3 regions of the Pseudoalteromonas sp. SA25 genome follow, and region 3 is predicted to be linked to each of the others. Evidence: predicted binding sites of a transcription regulator. Region 3 holds the regulator's gene; each other region holds the start of a gene.
The links. Region 3 encodes sigma-54, which starts transcription at its own class of promoters, with help from an activator protein. Its sites were predicted from a motif close to GTTGGCACGNNNNTNGNNT; they were not measured.

Region 1 (5,701 bases), on a different contig from region 3:
ACATGACCGAAAACCTAATTGCTGGTATAGCAATGGGTGTACGTAAGCCATTTAAAACAGGTGACGTAATAGAAACCGATGATGTGTTTGGTTCAATACATTCTATAAACCTACGTAACACGCTAATAGAGAGCTTTTACGGGCAATTAATACTTGTGCCAAATAAAGTCTTATTTAGAAATGTATTAAAAAATTACACCACTTTAGGTGTTAGGCGCATAGAAGTGCCAGTGGGTATTTCGTACGGTGACGACATAGAAAAAGCAAAAGACGTTATAGTCGAAAAAATTAACGAATTTGACTTTGTAATACGCAAAGACGAAACCGCCGTATACGCTGAAGGCTTTGGTGACAGCAGCATCAACTTACTGGTATGGTTTTGGATTAAATACCCAGGCGAGCCTGACTTTATGACGGTACGCCATAAAGGTGTTGTTGCCGTTAAGCAAGCACTAGACGAGGCGGACATTAGCATTCCATTCCCAATTCGCACTTTAGATTTTGGTATTAAAGGCGGCGAAAAACTCGATGCTATGATAAGCGACAAAATAAGCCAGCAATCATCAAATAAAGACAGTAGCGACGGTACTGACTCTAACCAAAGTGAGTAATTTAGTTAAAGCTCATTAGGTAAAAGCATTGGGAAATAGTTACTTACCAACAGCGCATTTTTACAGAGTAAAAATGCGCTTTTTAATTAGTTCAAGTCACTTTTCTTTATTCATTAATTATTTTCTCCAGCAGATTTTGTAACGTATTTTTTATAAGGTAAGTTTCCCTTTTATCTATTTATTATGTAATTATTGGTTATACAAGGTGTATTTTTTTGGATATTAGGGTTACAAACAAATGAAGTTAAAGATTAAATGGTTTACAAAAATAATTTTATTTTCAAGCCTAGTTATTAGCTTTATTTCAGTAGGTAACGAATATAATGCTAAATATGATGTGAGTTATAAATTAAATATAGATAACAATATCGCTGAAATACTTTTTCTCGATAAAAACAAAAACCTTACCTCTACATTAATCTTACCAAATAAAGCGGCATATATTGAAAAAGAGAAGTTACGAGAGTTTTGCAGCTCAGATGATGTTTTATGCCCTAGAAAAAGTTATGAAAGTAACGTTATCACTTGGTCACCTGATAATGAATATTTAGCTGTGTTTGTGGGTAATACAAAAGGGTTTTGGTTTATCCCCAGTAAAGAGATAACAAAAGCCGCATTCAATAAAAATAATGTAGTTAAAGTCGGCGTACATACTCAAAACGATAAAATAAATATTGCTCTATTTCATGGCGCGGCAGGATGGGTTGATAATCATCATTACGTTTTTTCAGCGGGTTTAAGTGGTGACAATTTTGTTTATAAGTTTAACCCAAAAACAAAGGAACTTAAGGGTTTTCCTTTTGAGCTAAATGAAGATTCTACGGTAAGCAGTTTTAAAGAAGTTTTTGTTGAAAGTTTTAATTCACAAAAAAGTAGTTTTAAATTAAGTGATGTTATTCAACAGCTAGATAAATTGAAATAACTACAAAAAATAAACATAAAAAAGCGCAGCATGTGTTGGAGTAACAAGCCGCGCTTATGATTAGTTATACAAATAAGTTTATGTGGTGCGTATTAAATAACGCTAATTTTATTACGAATGATTTTTACACCATCCATATTTTCTAAAAACTTTTGAGCTAGTGCGCGCTGAAAACCAGTTTGTGCTTCACCGTATAAATCTACTTCACCATTTTTTACCTGCACACGAATATCACTTAACGCTAGGTTAGGATTAGTTCGTAGGGTGTTGGTGATAGCTTGTTGTAAGTTAGGTTGAGTGGCTACACTGCTTACTACGGCCATGTTGGTTGCTGCACTTACTTTTGTAGCGCAAGCTAATAAAAATAAACAACAAAATGATACTAAAGCGATAGTTAACTTGAAGCGGTTCATAACTTAATCCTTACATTACGGTGAATAGTGCAGCCACAATATGGAAATTCCATCGGCTAGGTTATCTTTGTAGTTACAATTTCGGTGCCAATGTTAACGCTATGAAATATAAGGGAATTTTATTAAGTGGGAATTCAGGTGGGCAAAAATTACATTTAAATGAGTATGAGTTACATGCTTGGGTTACATATGTAACAGGTACAAACAGCAGAGCCTGCAAGGCTTGCATTAAAAAGCCGACAAAAGTCGGCTTAGTATAAAAATGTTTTAGGTTACTTTTTCTTTTTAACCTTAGCCTTTTTCTTGGCTTTCATTTTTACTGGATCTTTACGTTTTTTAGCCGGTGGCTTAGCTTCTTTATGCTGTGGCTCAACACCTCTAATTACACGGCGTTTTAATTTTTGTTCAACGTAGCGCTCTACTTTATATAAAATACCAATATCGTGTGCTTCAACTAGCGATATTGCTATCCCTTTTTTACCAGCACGGCCAGTACGACCAATACGGTGTACGTATACGTCGGCAGTGCGCGGCATATCAAAGTTAATAACGTGGCTGATGTCAGATACATCAATACCACGTGCAGCTACGTCGGTAGCAACTAATATGCTTGTTTTGCCACTGTGGAAGTTTTCCATGGCTTTCATACGTTTGTCTTGTGGCATTTCGCCGCGTAACCACGCCGCTTTTACATCATTAGTTGTAAGTTCGCCAATCAATGTTTCTAAGCGTTCGCGAGTTTTAACAAACACAATCGCTTTAGTTACGTCAGGGTTTTTTAGCGTATTAACTAATAATTCAAGTTTGTGATGATAATCGTCGGCTAAATGTACCCATTGGTGAATTTTTGCTTTTTCTTTACGTGACGATTCGGCTTCTAATAGAGCTGGGTCGTTTAATGTTTTTTCAGCAAACCTTTCTACGCTGTCACCTTCAAGTGTTGCTGAGAATAAAAAACATTGGCGACGATTTTTAGCTTCGTCACAAATACGGCTCATTTCTTTTTTGAAACCCATATCTAACATGCGATCTGCTTCATCAATAATAAGCATTTCTACGTGTTCAGCATGAAAGTTTTCGGTTTCTAGGTATTCCATTAATCGACCTGGTGTGGCGATTAAAATATCGTTATTTTTTTCAAAAATTTCTTTATGCGTGCCGTAGTTAATACCGCCTGTTACTACACCAATTTTTAGGTGTGTGCGTTTAGCTAGCAGTTCACATTGTTCATGAATTTGATAAGCCAGCTCACGAGTCGGGGTCATAACGAGTACGCGCGCAAAACCAGGGTCACGGCGTGGGAAATCCAGTAAGTACTGAATAGCCGGAATTAAAAATGCCGCTGTTTTACCTGTACCAGTAGGCGCAGATGCTAAAATATCGCGCCCCTGTAGTGCTTCAGGAATAGCTTGTTGTTGAATGCTGGTTGGCGTCTCGTAACCCATTTTATTAATGGCATCGAGTAGCTTGTTATCAAGATCAAATTCAGAAAATTGCATAGAGTGTCTAAAATAAGGGACAATTACCCTGATTATACGCGCTATGCTGCGCTTGGTGAATGAAAAGGTGAAAAAATGTCTGGTTTTGTATTTAAACAATTTAAAGTTGAACACGACCACTGTGCAATGAAAGTTTCTACCGATGGCATTTTGCTTGGCGCATGGGCTAATTTAAGCGGTGCAAAGTCATTACTTGATATAGGCACCGGCACTGGCTTGTTAGCACTAATGTGTAAGCAGCGCAGTAATGAGCTTGATATAACTGCGGTAGAAATTGACGAAAGCGCCTATACCCAAGCATTACAAAATGTAGCTAATAGCCCGTGGCCAACTATAAGTATTACGCACCAAACTATTCAACGCTTTAGTAGTGAAGTTAAATTTGACGTGGTTATCTCTAATCCACCGTATTTTAATCACAGTTTAAAAGGCGATAATGCTGCGCGTAATACCGCACGCCATACCGACGGCCTAAGTTTTGAAGAGTTAATTAATGCGTTTAAACATTTAAGCCATAGTGGTTCCCGCTTTAGCTTAATACTCCCAAGCGTTGAAGGCGCATTATTTATTGAGCTTGCTACTCAAAATGGGCTTTATTTAAATACTCATTGCCAAGTAAAATCCACGCCCAACAAAGATATTAGCCGCAGTTTAATGACATTTAGCTACGTAAAAAGCGATATAGAATCATCAATCCTGTGTATTAGAAACTTAGATAATACCTACACTGCTGATTATATAGCCCTGTGCAAAGCATTTTATTTGAAAATGTGAAGCAATTGTAAAATAGGAACGAATAACGCAAACTGACTAAAACCATTGTTGAGAACAGATATGGATAGTCAGTTACCAAAATCTTTTATAATTATACTTGCCGTATTACAGGCTATTGCTCTTACCCTTTTGTATAGCAGTATAGAAAATAATGTGTGGCCAGCAACAAGCCCTACATGGTTAGTCTCATTTATTACATTTTCTATGAGCTTTCCTTTATTAATGCTAATGACCGTTAATAAAAATAATATAAAAACGTCGTTGCTTTTAATCCTTCCTTTTTCCTTGTTGTTATCTTTATTGGGGGCGTATGTTGGCTTTCAGCAAGAGCCTCAAGAGTACGTAAGTAATAACACTTTAATGTCAGTTTTTATTTTTACTAGTTTAATTGCTGGCTTTAAAAGCCTTATGTACATACAACAATTTGGTAGCTCAGAAAATGTTAGCTACAGTCGTTTGTTTAAGCTCTCTTGGCGCAATTTTATAATTTTTGGAGAATGCTGGCTGTTTGTACTTATTTTTTGGGGAATTCTAAATTTAGGTGCGGCTTTATTTGATATTTTAGATATAGAATTTTTCTCTGAGCTACTAAGAAATGAATGGTTTTGGATCCCAACCTTAACGCTCGCATTTGCCTTTGCGAGTGTCATATTTAGAAAGCTTTTGAACATTGAAGATAATATCGCTTTTTTACTACAAACTTTAATTAAGTTTTTATTGCCTGTTTTATCAGTTATTTCTCTCGGTTTTTTAGCAACACTTCCTTTTACCGGACTCAATAAATTATGGGAGACCGGAAGTGGCAGTTTATTAGTAATGTGGCTGCAGGTGCTCACGTTGTTTTTTGTTAACACTGTTTATAAAGATGACTCATCAGTTCGCCCTTATCACATGCTCTTGCACCGACTCGTTTTTATAAGCGTTGCGTTACTTCCCGTTTATAGTGTTATTTCTGCCTATGGAATTTACTTACGGGTAGAGCAGCATGGGCTAACAGTAGATCGTTGTTGGGGCATTTTGATTTGGTTTTTATTGGCGTGTTTTTCGTTTAGTTATCTTGTTGGAATTATAACAAAGCGAGACAATTGGCTAGAGCCGCTTAGCAAAATAAATATTGTGATGGGGTGGGTGGTGCTCGTAAGTATGCTTGCTGTTAACTCCCCTTTATTAAATTTTCAAATTTTATCTACAAACAGCCAAATAGCGCGTTTAGATGCAGATAAAGTAACAATAGAAAAGTTTGACTATTACTATTTTGAGCACAGCTTAGGTCGCCAAGGTTATTTAGCTATGCAGTTATTAAAACAGAAAATTGAAACGAGTCACCCAGAGCAATACGCTATCATCGATAGGATGTATGTAAATAATGAGTTTGCTTTAACGCTTGAACACACAGTCGATGATTTTATTGAGCGCAGTGTATTTTGGCCATCACAAGCGCTAATACCTCAAGGTTTAATAGAGGCAGTATTTTCTGAACAA
Region 2 (5,701 bases), on a different contig from region 3:
CGCTGAGTGAACGTGCTGATGATATTCCACTGCTTTTAAAAGAGTTAATGCGCCGTGTTAACGACCAGACTGGTTCTACCGCTAAGTTTACAGAGCGCGCAGTTGAGAGCTTAAAAGAACATGCTTGGCCTGGTAATATTCGTGAGCTTGCTAACTTAGTGGAACGAATGGTTATTATGTTTCCTGAGAAAGTGGTCGATATACCTGATTTACCTAATAAATATCGTTACATTGAAGTTGAAGCCTACGAGCCAGAATACCCTGAAGAGTTAATGGAAAAAGACGCCTTTAACGATATATTTAGCACCGGCTTTAGTGATTACGAAAGTGAGCCAGACGCTGAGTTTAGCCAAACGGGTAGTGGTTTATTGCCAGATGATGGTATTGAACTTAAAGATTATTTAGCAGAGCTTGAAATTAGCTTAATAACCCAAGCGTTAGAGCGCTATGATTACGTTGTGGCTCGCGCAGCCGAAATATTAGGTGTTCGCAGAACAACACTTGTTGAGAAAATGAAAAAGTATAATCTTTCAAGAGATTAAGGTTTAAAAGCAGCTGTCAGTGTTTAGTTATAAATTGGCCAAACACAGTAGATAAATAACCCCTCGTTTTGTAGGTGCGGTTTTATACCGCACTTTACTTAAAAATATTAGCAAGAGCGCGAAGTAAATTCGCACCTACACGGTTTTTACTTTTGTTGTAGACGCTAGACTTGCTCGCGTGAAAAACAAGACTTTTAATCATTTAAATAAAACGTTATTTCACAAATAGAAAAAACGAGGGTAAATGAGAAGCCATAGTCAACCTACGCGTTACTTCTCTAAAGCGAAGCGTCTCTTAACCTCTTTGTAAACAAATCACTTTTATAGCTATAAATCACTTACCCACTAAAAGCCTTAATAATTTCTTCTTTTCTAAAACAATCATTACTGTGATCGTTAACCATACCGCAGGCCTGCATATGAGCGTAAACCGTTGTAGGGCCTAAAAACTTAAAACCCCGTTTTTTTAAATCTTTCGCAAATGCGGTTGATGCCTCTGTAATTGCTGGGTAGTCCTCAACGTTATTTAAATTACTTATAATCGGCTTATTACCCACAAACTGCCATTGGTAGTTACTAAAGCTACCAAATTCTTTTTGTATTTCTATAAAGCGTTTAGCGTTATTGACGGTTGCCGCAATTTTTAAGCGATTGCGCACAATCCCTTCATCAAGCATTAGTCTCTCAACGTCATCTTGTGTGAATTGTGCCATTTTATCTACATCAAAATTAGCAAATGCTTTTTTGTAACCGCTGCGTTTTTTTAAAATTGTGTACCAGCTTAAGCCGGCTTGCGCGGATTCAAGCGTGATAAATTCAAACAGTTTTGTATCATCATAAAGAGGCACACCCCATTCTTCATCATGGTAAATAACGTAGTCGGGTTTAGTGGTGTCGAGCCACGGGCAACGGCACTTTATTTGCTCACTCATTATTATTCCTTTTTGTGTGCGTCATTTTTATGTCGCTCAAATTATTGATGTAACTTAATGATAAGTATGTAAATAAATTTTGGTATAAATCGTGCATTTAGACATATATCTACATCAATTCGAGATTTGATTATGGCCCTTGCTAGCGTGCTTAAACCACAGTTTTTTTCTGCAAATCAGTATAACCCATGTTTACTTCAAGAGGAGTACATTGGTGAATTAAGCGATCTGCGCAAGCAAGCAAGTTGGCTTTCACATTTGGTTGATACCATGCCAGCAGGTGTGGTTGTACTTGATGGCAAAGGGTTGATTGCAAAAGCGAATCAAATAGCGATTGATATGCTTGGCGAGCCACTTGAAGGCGAACGCTGGTTTAATGTTATTCAGCGCTCTTTTAGGCCACATCAAGATGATGGTCACGAAGTGTCTTTAAAAGACGGGCGCCTAATAAAACTTGATATTACCGCTTTAGCCCCAGAGCCAGGGCAACTTATTTTAATGACGGATTTAACCGAAACTCGCCGTTTACAAAAACGTGTTGCACATATGCAGCGATTAAGCGCGCTGGGTAAAATGGTTGCGTCACTGGCGCATCAAGTACGTACGCCGCTCTCAGCCGCTATGCTGTACGCTGCTAATTTAGGGTCTAAGCGCTTACCCGAAGCATCTCGCGATAACTTTCAAACAAAGTTAATGTCGCGTTTAAAAGATTTAGAAACTCAAGTAAACGACATGCTGTTATTTGCCAAAAGTGGCGATCAGCAAGTTGTTGAGCAAGTTTCAATGCAGCAGCTTTTAACAGAAGTTAAAGCAGGTGCTGATGCGATGGTCGCACTTAATGAAAGTGAGCTGGATGTAAGCTTACCAGAGCCAGATATACAAATAGTCGGTAATAAAACGGCATTGGCCAGTGCTATTCAAAATCTTGTGCACAATAGTATTCAAGTTATTGGCGGCGGTGCAAAAGTAAAAATTAGCGCACAAAGAGATTTAAAAGATTTAGATATGGTTCGTATTAGCGTGAGCGACAATGGCCCAGGTGTTGATTTAAGCCAAAGCGATAAAATTTTTGAACCATTTTTTACTACAAAAAGTCAGGGCACAGGTTTAGGACTTGCTGTAGTGAGTTCGGTGGCTAGTGCGCACCAAGGCCGTGTTGATGTGACCAATAATACGCAGGGTGGTGCCTGCTTTAGCTTGTTACTGCCTATTAAGGCAACATCTAAATTAGAGGGATCATTATGAGTAACACTATTTTAGTTGTCGAAGATGACGCTGGGCTTCGTGAAGCCTTAATAGATACCCTTGAAATGTCGGGTATTGAATGTGTTGCAGCGAGCAGTGCTGAGCAAGCTATGTTACTGCTTAAAAAAGATCAATTTTCGCTTGTTGTAAGCGACGTGCAAATGGGCGCAATGAGTGGCCTTGATTTACTACGCAGTATTAAATTAAACCACCCTGATTTACCTGTATTGATGATGACGGCGTACGCCACAATCGACGATGCGGTAGAAGCCATGCGCCTAGGTGCAATTGACTACATGGCTAAACCATTTGCACCTGAAGTGCTGTTAAATATGGTGAGCCGTTATTTGCCTGAAAAAGCAAAAGAAACCGACGGCCCCATTGTTGCTGACCCAACTAGTATTCAATTATTGGAGCTTGCAAGTAAAGTAGCACGCTCTGATGCAAGTGTAATGGTACTTGGCCCAAGTGGTTCTGGTAAGGAAGTACTTGCGCGTTATATTCATGATAAGTCGAGCCGATGTAATGAGCCATTTGTAGCGATTAACTGCGCGGCTATTCCTGAAAATATGCTCGAAGCCACGTTATTTGGTTATGAAAAAGGGGCTTTTACGGGGGCGATTCAAGCATGTCCGGGTAAGTTTGAGCAAGCACAAGGCGGTACTATTTTACTTGATGAAATTACTGAGATGGACTTAGGACTACAAGCTAAACTGTTACGCGTACTGCAAGAGCGTGAAGTAGAGCGTTTAGGGGGGCGTAAAACAATTCAGCTCGATGTACGTATTTTGGCAACCAGTAATCGTGATTTAAAAGAAGCTGTGTCTGAAAATCAGTTTAGAGAAGATTTATATTACAGGCTTAATGTTTTTCCACTTATGTGGCGACCATTGAGCCAACGCCCTGGCGATATTATTGTATTGGCTAAGCATTTAATTGAGCGCCATATAAGTAAAAGCAAAGAGCCTATGGCGTATTTAGATAAAGCTGCCGAGCAAAAGTTACTGGCTCACGCGTGGCCTGGTAATGTGCGCGAGCTTGATAACGTTATACAGCGTGCACTTATATTGCGCACGGGTAACACAATAAACGAGCATGCTATTTTTATCGAAAACTTAGTATCTAATAACTTTGTTATGGAGCCATCATTGGCACCAGCGCAAACAGTATCGCCAACAGAATTAGCTCACGCAGATAAAGGCGTTGACAAAAGCACGCTAAGCTCTGCATATTATGATGAAAAATCGCATGCCGAGGATGAGCCTAAGCAAGGTTTACTAGCGGCAGATACCGGTAGCTATAAAGATGAGCTTAAAGACAAAGAGCATCGCATTATTTTAGAAACCCTTGCACGTTGCCAAGGCAAGCGTAAAGACGTTGCCGAAACGTTGGGCATAAGCCCACGAACTTTACGTTATAAACTAGCGCAAATGCGCGATTTAGGTATTTCACTTCCTGCATAACCTCCTATAAACCCTAAGTTTGCGCTACGAACTTAGGGTTGTCAAAACTCTGACTAACACAAATTAAAGTTAACCTATTGTATTTTAATGATTAATTATTTGGCATGCTTTGTGCTTTATTACTTGTAAGAGTTCACTGCGTGTCAGAGATAAATTATGAAAATTCAAAACAGTGCTGTATTTCAAGAAATGCAATCAATGGCTTTAGAAGCCGGCCGTAATAATCAAATAAATAAATTGCCGACTCAAGTTCAACCTACTTCTACTTCCCAGTTTGGCGACATGCTAAGTGATGCACTAAATTCAGTGCATGGATTACAACAAGATGCCGCGCAAAAAGTAACAGCAGTTGAGATGGGTGATCGAAGTGTATCGCTTGCTGAGGCGATGATTGCTTCTCAAAAATCGTCAGTTGCTTTTGAGGCTACAGTACAGGTTCGTAATAAACTTGTTGAAGCTTATAAAGAAATCATGAACATGCCTGTTTAATTAGGTAGTGGAGAATTATTGTGGCGCAATCTAACCAATCTACAGACCTAGCACTTGCTGGTGGCGGTATTGACCAAAGTGGTGGTGATGATCAACAAGAACAAAAGTCAGGCTACTTAAGTGCTTTAAATGGTGTTGATGTATTGCGCCAAGTAACATTGGTTATAGCATTGGCTATTTGTTTAGCTATCGCGATTTTCATTATTATTTGGGCTCGTCAGCCAGATATGCGCCCGTTAGGCAAAATGCAAACTGAAGAGCTTATTCAAACACTCGACTTTTTAGATGCGCAACAAATTGAATATCAACTAGATGGCAATGTTGTATCGGTTGATGAAAGCGAATACCAAAATATTAAATTGTTAATGACCCGCGAAGGGTTAGAGCAAGGGCCAGCATCTGGCTCTGATATAATTATGCAAGATATGGGCTTTGGTGTAAGCCAACGCTTAGAGCGCGAACGCCTAAAACATGGCCGTGAACAGCAATTAGCACGGACCATTGAAGAGCTTAATAATATTACTCGCGCTAAAGTATTGTTAGCCATTCCTAAAGAAAACGTATTTGCCCGCAGAGAGAAAAAACCATCAGCAACTGTTGTATTAACACTCAAACGTGGACGCTCACTTGACCGTGAAGAAGTAGATTCTGTTGTTGATATGATTGCTTCGGCAGTACAGGGTTTAGAGCCTATGCGAGTTACTGTTACCGATCAAAATGGTCGATTACTAAATTCAGGTTCGCAAAGCTCATTAGCAGCACGCTCTCGTAAAGAATACGATTTAGAACGTAAGCGCGAACAAGAGTACCTTGAAAAAATAGACAGTATTTTAATACCGGTTGTTGGGCTTGCAAACTATACAGCTCAAGTTGATTTGAGTATGGACTTTAGCTCGATTGAGGAAACTCAAAAGCGTTATAACCCAGACCTACCAGCGGTTAGAAGCGAAACCACATTTGAAGAAAATAACATTGGCGGCCTAGCTGTTGGTATTCCAGGTGCGCTTACAAATCAGCCACCGTTAAACTC
Region 3 (5,701 bases):
CGTATTTTAGAGCAAAGAATTGATATTCATACAACACAAATAGATGTTGTTATGACTAAGTCATGTACTACGGCTACGCAAGATATTTTGGCTGCTGAAGCGCTTAATATTATGGAACACAAACGTATAAATGGCTTAATCGTCGTCAATGAGAAAAACCAACCTATTGGCGCATTAAACATGCAAGACCTATTAAAAGCAGGAGTGTTATAAATGCAATTTGAAGAACTCTATCAACCGCTGAGCGATGATGCAAAAGCACGCGCTAAAAAAGTAAAGCTACTTATATGCGATATTGATGGTGTATTTTCTGATGGCCGTATTTATCTTGGTAATCAAGGTGAAGAGCTAAAAGCATTTAATACAAAAGATGGTTTTGGCATTAAAGCGCTTATAAACAGTGGCTTTGAAGTGGCTGTAATTACTGGTCGTCATTCACAAATAGTGCAACAACGTATGAGCAGCTTAACCGTACAGCATATTTATCAAGGCCAAGAAAATAAGCTCATTGCCTATCAAGAATTAAAAGACAAACTCAACCTTAGCGATGAACAAATTGCTTATATCGGTGATGATGGTCCTGACATGCCCGTTATGGAATTAGTCGGCTTTGCTGTTGCAGTAAATGATGCCCATCCACTTATTAAACGTTTATCACACTATGTAACGCAAATGCCTGGCGGCTTTGGTGCAGTAAGAGAGCTCACCGACTTGCTCATGCTTGAAAATGGTAAAGCATTGACTACACAAGGCACTAGTTCATGAATGCAGCGCGCATAATATTAAGCGTTTTATTCATTAGCTGTATGGTTTGGCTTTGGTACCCTTATTTTACACAAACAAATATTGTGCCTCAGACTGAGCCTGAAGTTATTGCCAAGCCTGATTACATAGCCATAGAACTCAAACAAACAGCCTATGACGAACAAGGTAAAATTAGTCACAAAGTCACTGCGGCTAAAATGGAGCTATATCAACAATTAGGTTTTACGTTTTTTGAAAAACCTATTTTTACTTTATATAACGAAAAGCAAACGTGGCAAATAAATGCAGACGAAGCAACATTATACGAAGACAAACAATTAATTTTAGAAGGCAATGTGGTTGCCAAAAACTTAACCGATAACGCCATGATAGACAAAATCAATGCTGATAATATTCAGGTAGATATAAAGCTATTAACAATGCGTTCGGAGCAACCCGTTATCATCACTGGACCCAATTTAAAAATCACTGGTAAAGGCCTAGAAGCCGACTTAAAAACCGAAGTGATAAAACTAATTAACCATACGCGAACCATATATTATGACCAATAAAATATTAAAATCACTTATTATTCCTACACTTATACTAGCGTTTAATAGTGGTGCTGCAGAGCAAAACACGCAACCGACTGCAAATCAAATTTCAATAAGTGCCGACAAGCAAGAAGGTCAATTAAAAGCTAATGTCGGGATTTTTGAGAAAAACGTTGAAATTATTCACGGTAACCGCCGTATCACAGCCGACCGCTTAGAAGTACATAAACGCGATGAACTTGGTGATAATAAACAATTATTAATTGCTACAGGTAGCCCTGCGCACTTTGAAGAAAAGCAATCAGATGGCACAACTATGAGCGCCAGTGCTGACGAAGTACGTTATGATGTATCTAAGCGTTTTTTAACGCTTGTTGGTAATGCACAAGTATCGCAAGCGGGACAAAAAATAAATGCTAAAAGCATTACCTACGATATAGAGCAGCAGCTAATCAGTGCCGAAAAAGATGAAAACTCAACTGACCGCGTTCACACAATTTTAGTGCCAATCGAGACTAAAAAAAGTAAAAAAAGCGACAAAGGTTAACCATGAGCACATTAAAAGCAGAGCTATTAGCAAAGAGCTATAAAGGCCGTGAAGTTGTAAAAAACGTCGGCCTTGAAGTCAAAGCTGGCAGTATTGTTGGCTTACTTGGCCCTAACGGCGCAGGTAAAACCACCACGTTTTATATGATAGTAGGACTTGTACCTAGCGACAAAGGTAAAATATCGATAGACGATAACGATATTACTCTTTTACCTATGCATAGTCGTGCTAGATTAGGCATTGGCTACTTACCGCAAGAGTCTTCAATATTCAGAAAGCTGACTGTTTATCAAAACTTAATGGCCATTTTAGAAACGCGCAAAGAGTTAAATAAACAAGCTAGAGAAGACACTCTCGATAAATTATTAGATGAATTTAGCATACAACACATTCGCGATAGCCAAGGTATGGCATTGTCAGGTGGCGAACGTCGTCGTGTTGAAATAGCACGTGCGCTGGCAGCAGATCCTAAATTTATATTACTGGATGAACCATTTGCAGGTGTTGACCCTATTTCGGTATTAGACATAAAGAAAATAATAGAACATCTTAAAAATCGTGGGATTGGTGTATTAATTACCGATCATAACGTAAGAGAAACCCTTGATGTTTGTGAAAAAGCCTACATTGTTTCTCATGGGGAGCTGATTGCATCAGGTACTCCAGAACACGTATTAAATGATAAAACAGTACGCGATGTTTACTTAGGCGAGCAATTTAGGCTGTAACATTTACGCCATGTCTTTAAGCATCTGCTAGTATTAATTATAACAACATAAAAGGATTGTTAGAGATACATGAGGCAATCACTACAGCTGCGCATGGGCCAGCAACTTACAATGACTCCACAGCTGCAACAAGCTATTCGTTTGTTGCAACTCAGTACATTGGATCTCCAGCAAGAAATACAAGAAGCTCTCGACAGCAACCCGCTATTAGAGGTTGAAGAAGCAGACTATTCAGAAGACGCTGCAGGTAAAAACGAGCAAAAAGCAGATACAGATGACATAACTGTTAGCGCATCTGCCGATGATGCTCCAAGCGAATACGAACAAGATAGTGGTGAAGCACTTGCAAAAGACACGCTAAGTGACGACATGGCTATGGATGTTAGTTGGGATGAGTACATGAGTGCCGCCCCAGCAGCATCATCGGGTCCGATGCCTGAAGACGAATCAATATACCAAGGTGCCTCTACTGAAACGCTCCATGAGTATTTAATGTGGCAGTTACAACTAACGCCATTTAGCCCTACAGACGAAGCTATTGCTATTGCTATTGTAGAAGCCGTCGATGATTCAGGTATTTTAACACTAAGCTGCGAAGAGATTTTAGAAAGCTTTAATCAAGAAAACGAAGATGATAACGAAGTCGAACTTGATGAAATTGAAGCTGTATTAAAACGCATCCAGCTGTTTGATCCTGTTGGTATTGCTGCACGTAGTTTACAAGAGTGTTTGTGTATTCAGCTTAACCAGTTTGATAAAGAAACACCTTACATTAATGAAACAAAAATGATTTTAACCGAGCATATTGATTTATTAGCTGCTCGTGACTATCGTACATTAATGAAGAAAACTAAGCTCAAAGAAGAAGAGCTTAAAGAAGTAATGACATTAATACATACTCTTAGCCCTAAACCTGCAGATACTATTGTAAGAGAAGAGTCTGAGTATGTTATTCCTGATGTGTCAGTTAAAAAAATTAAAGGCCGCTGGGTTGTTGAGTTAAACCCAGATAGCATGCCTAAAATTCGTGTTAATAGCCAATACGCGGCAATGTCTCGCACTGTAAAATCCAGTGGTGACAGCCAGTTTATTCGCTCGCATTTACAAGAAGCTAAATGGTTTATTAAAAGCTTAGAAAGTAGAAACGACACGCTATTAAAAGTAACAAATTGTATTGTTAAGCAACAACAAGGCTTTTTTGAACACGGTCCTGAAGCCATGAAACCAATGGTTTTAAATGATGTTGCTGAAATGGTAGAAATGCACGAATCAACAATTTCGCGCGTAACAACCCAAAAGTATATGCACACACCCCGTGGTATATTTGAGCTTAAATATTTTTTCTCAAGCCATGTAAGCACCGAAAACGGTGGTGAATGTTCATCTACAGCAATCCGTGCGCTTATCCGAAAATTAATCGCAGCAGAAAACTCAGCAAAACCATTGAGTGATAGCAAAATAGCGGATATATTGGCTGAGCAAGGAATTAAAGTAGCGAGACGTACAATCGCAAAATACCGCGAATCTCTGGCTATTCCACCGTCAAATCAACGTAAAAGTTTGATTTAAGACGCAAAAAAAGAGGGTAATGCTTATGCAACTAAACTTAACTGGTCGTCACGTAGAATTAACCGATTCACTAAGAGACTATATTAATACCAAATTTGCGAAGCTAGAAAGACACTCTGATCATATTAATAATGTTCATGTCATTCTCGATGTAGAAAAATTAAATCAAAAAGCAGAAGCCACCATACACGTAAGCGGTGCTGAGCTATTTGCCTCTACAGAACATCAAGATATGTATGCCGCCATTGACTCGTTGATCGACAAGCTCGATCGACAAGTAATTAAACACAAAGAGAAGCTTGCTCGACACTAATATGATGAAATTAAGCTCACTTATATGCCAGGACTGCAGCAAAGCTGCGGTCCTTTTTAATAGCAAAAAAAGAATTTTAGAGTTCATTAGCGAACTTGCTCACGACAAACTTCCGTATTTACCGCAACAAGATATTCTTAATGCTTTAATGAGCAGAGAGAAACTCGGTAGTACAGGTATAGGGCGTGGCATTGCCATTCCTCATGGAAGAATGAGCGGTGCAGAAGAGCCTTTGGCTTTAGTACTCGTTAGCGAAACTCCAATAAATTTTGATGCAATCGATAATCGCCCTGTTGATATTTTCGTCGCACTCATCGTACCAGATGGCGATAACCAGCAGCACTTAAAGACTCTAGCAACCATTGCTGATAAACTAAACAACAAAGATTTTTGTAAACAGTTACGCAGTGCAAAATCAGATACTGAGCTTTACCAAGTTATTGTCAATCAATCATAGTTTTATAAAGGGTGTTAAATGGAGTTAATTATCATAAGCGGTCGCTCTGGTTCTGGAAAGTCGGTTGCTTTACGCGTTGTAGAAGATTTAGGTTATTATTGCGTAGATAATATTCCAGTTAACTTGCTTCCTTCATTAGTTCGCAGTGTGTCTGATAGCTATGATAAAATTGCTGTTAGCATTGATGTGCGTAACATCCCTAAGCAACAAGATGAATTTAACGATATTCTTGAATACTTGCCTGGCTTTGCAAAACCTACTTTATTTTATTTAGATAGCGACGATCAAACATTGATCAAACGTTTTTCTGAAACTCGTAGATTACACCCACTATCAATTGACTCGTTGCCTCTTGATTTAGCCATCAAAAAAGAAAAAGAATTACTTGATGTATTAATCACCCGCGCCGACTTTATGATAGATACAACTGATTTGAGTGTTCATCAACTTGCTGAATCTATTCGTGAAAAGATTTTAGGTAAAAAAGATAAGCAACTGATTGTCACGTTTGAATCGTTTGGTTTTAAATACGGTATACCAAAAGAAGCAGATTACGTATTTGATGCACGCTTTTTACCCAATCCACATTGGGAACCTGAATTAAAACCTTTAAATGGGTTAGATCAACCTGTTAAAGATTATTTGGCCAATCACAGCATAGTGCAAAAATTCACATGGCAAATTCAAACATTTGTACAAACATGGTTACCGCACTTAGAGCGAAATAACCGCAGTTATTTAACCATTGCTATTGGGTGTACAGGCGGACAACATCGCTCTGTATATTTA

Region 1: the regulator sigma-54 is predicted to act here: its motif matches at 2,020-2,038, upstream of GQR45_RS04140 (BON domain-containing protein).
Region 2: the regulator sigma-54 is predicted to act here: its motif matches at 4,281-4,299, upstream of fliE (flagellar hook-basal body complex protein FliE).

Annotation. Positions count from the first base shown of each region.
Region 1 covers NZ_WTKV01000003.1:270,397-276,097, forward strand. The annotation lists gene GQR45_RS04130 (mechanosensitive ion channel family protein) at 1-611, shown strand, start outside; gene GQR45_RS04135 (hypothetical protein) at 850-1,533, shown strand; gene GQR45_RS04140 (BON domain-containing protein) at 1,626-1,946, opposite strand; gene srmB (ATP-dependent RNA helicase SrmB) at 2,219-3,445, opposite strand; gene GQR45_RS04150 (methyltransferase) at 3,521-4,219, shown strand; gene GQR45_RS04155 (DUF4153 domain-containing protein) at 4,280-5,701, shown strand, end outside.
Region 2 covers NZ_WTKV01000005.1:19,930-25,630, forward strand. The annotation lists gene GQR45_RS05335 (sigma-54-dependent Fis family transcriptional regulator) at 1-542, shown strand, start outside; gene GQR45_RS05340 (DNA-3-methyladenine glycosylase I) at 881-1,474, opposite strand; gene GQR45_RS05345 (ATP-binding protein) at 1,607-2,719, shown strand; gene GQR45_RS05350 (sigma-54 dependent transcriptional regulator) at 2,716-4,182, shown strand; gene fliE (flagellar hook-basal body complex protein FliE) at 4,339-4,671, shown strand; gene fliF (flagellar basal-body MS-ring/collar protein FliF) at 4,692-5,701, shown strand, end outside.
Region 3 covers NZ_WTKV01000001.1:58,309-64,009, forward strand. The annotation lists gene GQR45_RS00305 (KpsF/GutQ family sugar-phosphate isomerase) at 1-213, shown strand, start outside; gene kdsC (3-deoxy-manno-octulosonate-8-phosphatase KdsC) at 214-765, shown strand; gene lptC (LPS export ABC transporter periplasmic protein LptC) at 762-1,316, shown strand; gene lptA (lipopolysaccharide transport periplasmic protein LptA) at 1,306-1,845, shown strand; gene lptB (LPS export ABC transporter ATP-binding protein) at 1,848-2,573, shown strand; gene GQR45_RS00330 (RNA polymerase factor sigma-54) at 2,643-4,142, shown strand; gene hpf (ribosome hibernation promoting factor) at 4,168-4,455, shown strand; gene ptsN (PTS IIA-like nitrogen regulatory protein PtsN) at 4,460-4,912, shown strand; gene rapZ (RNase adapter RapZ) at 4,931-5,701, shown strand, end outside.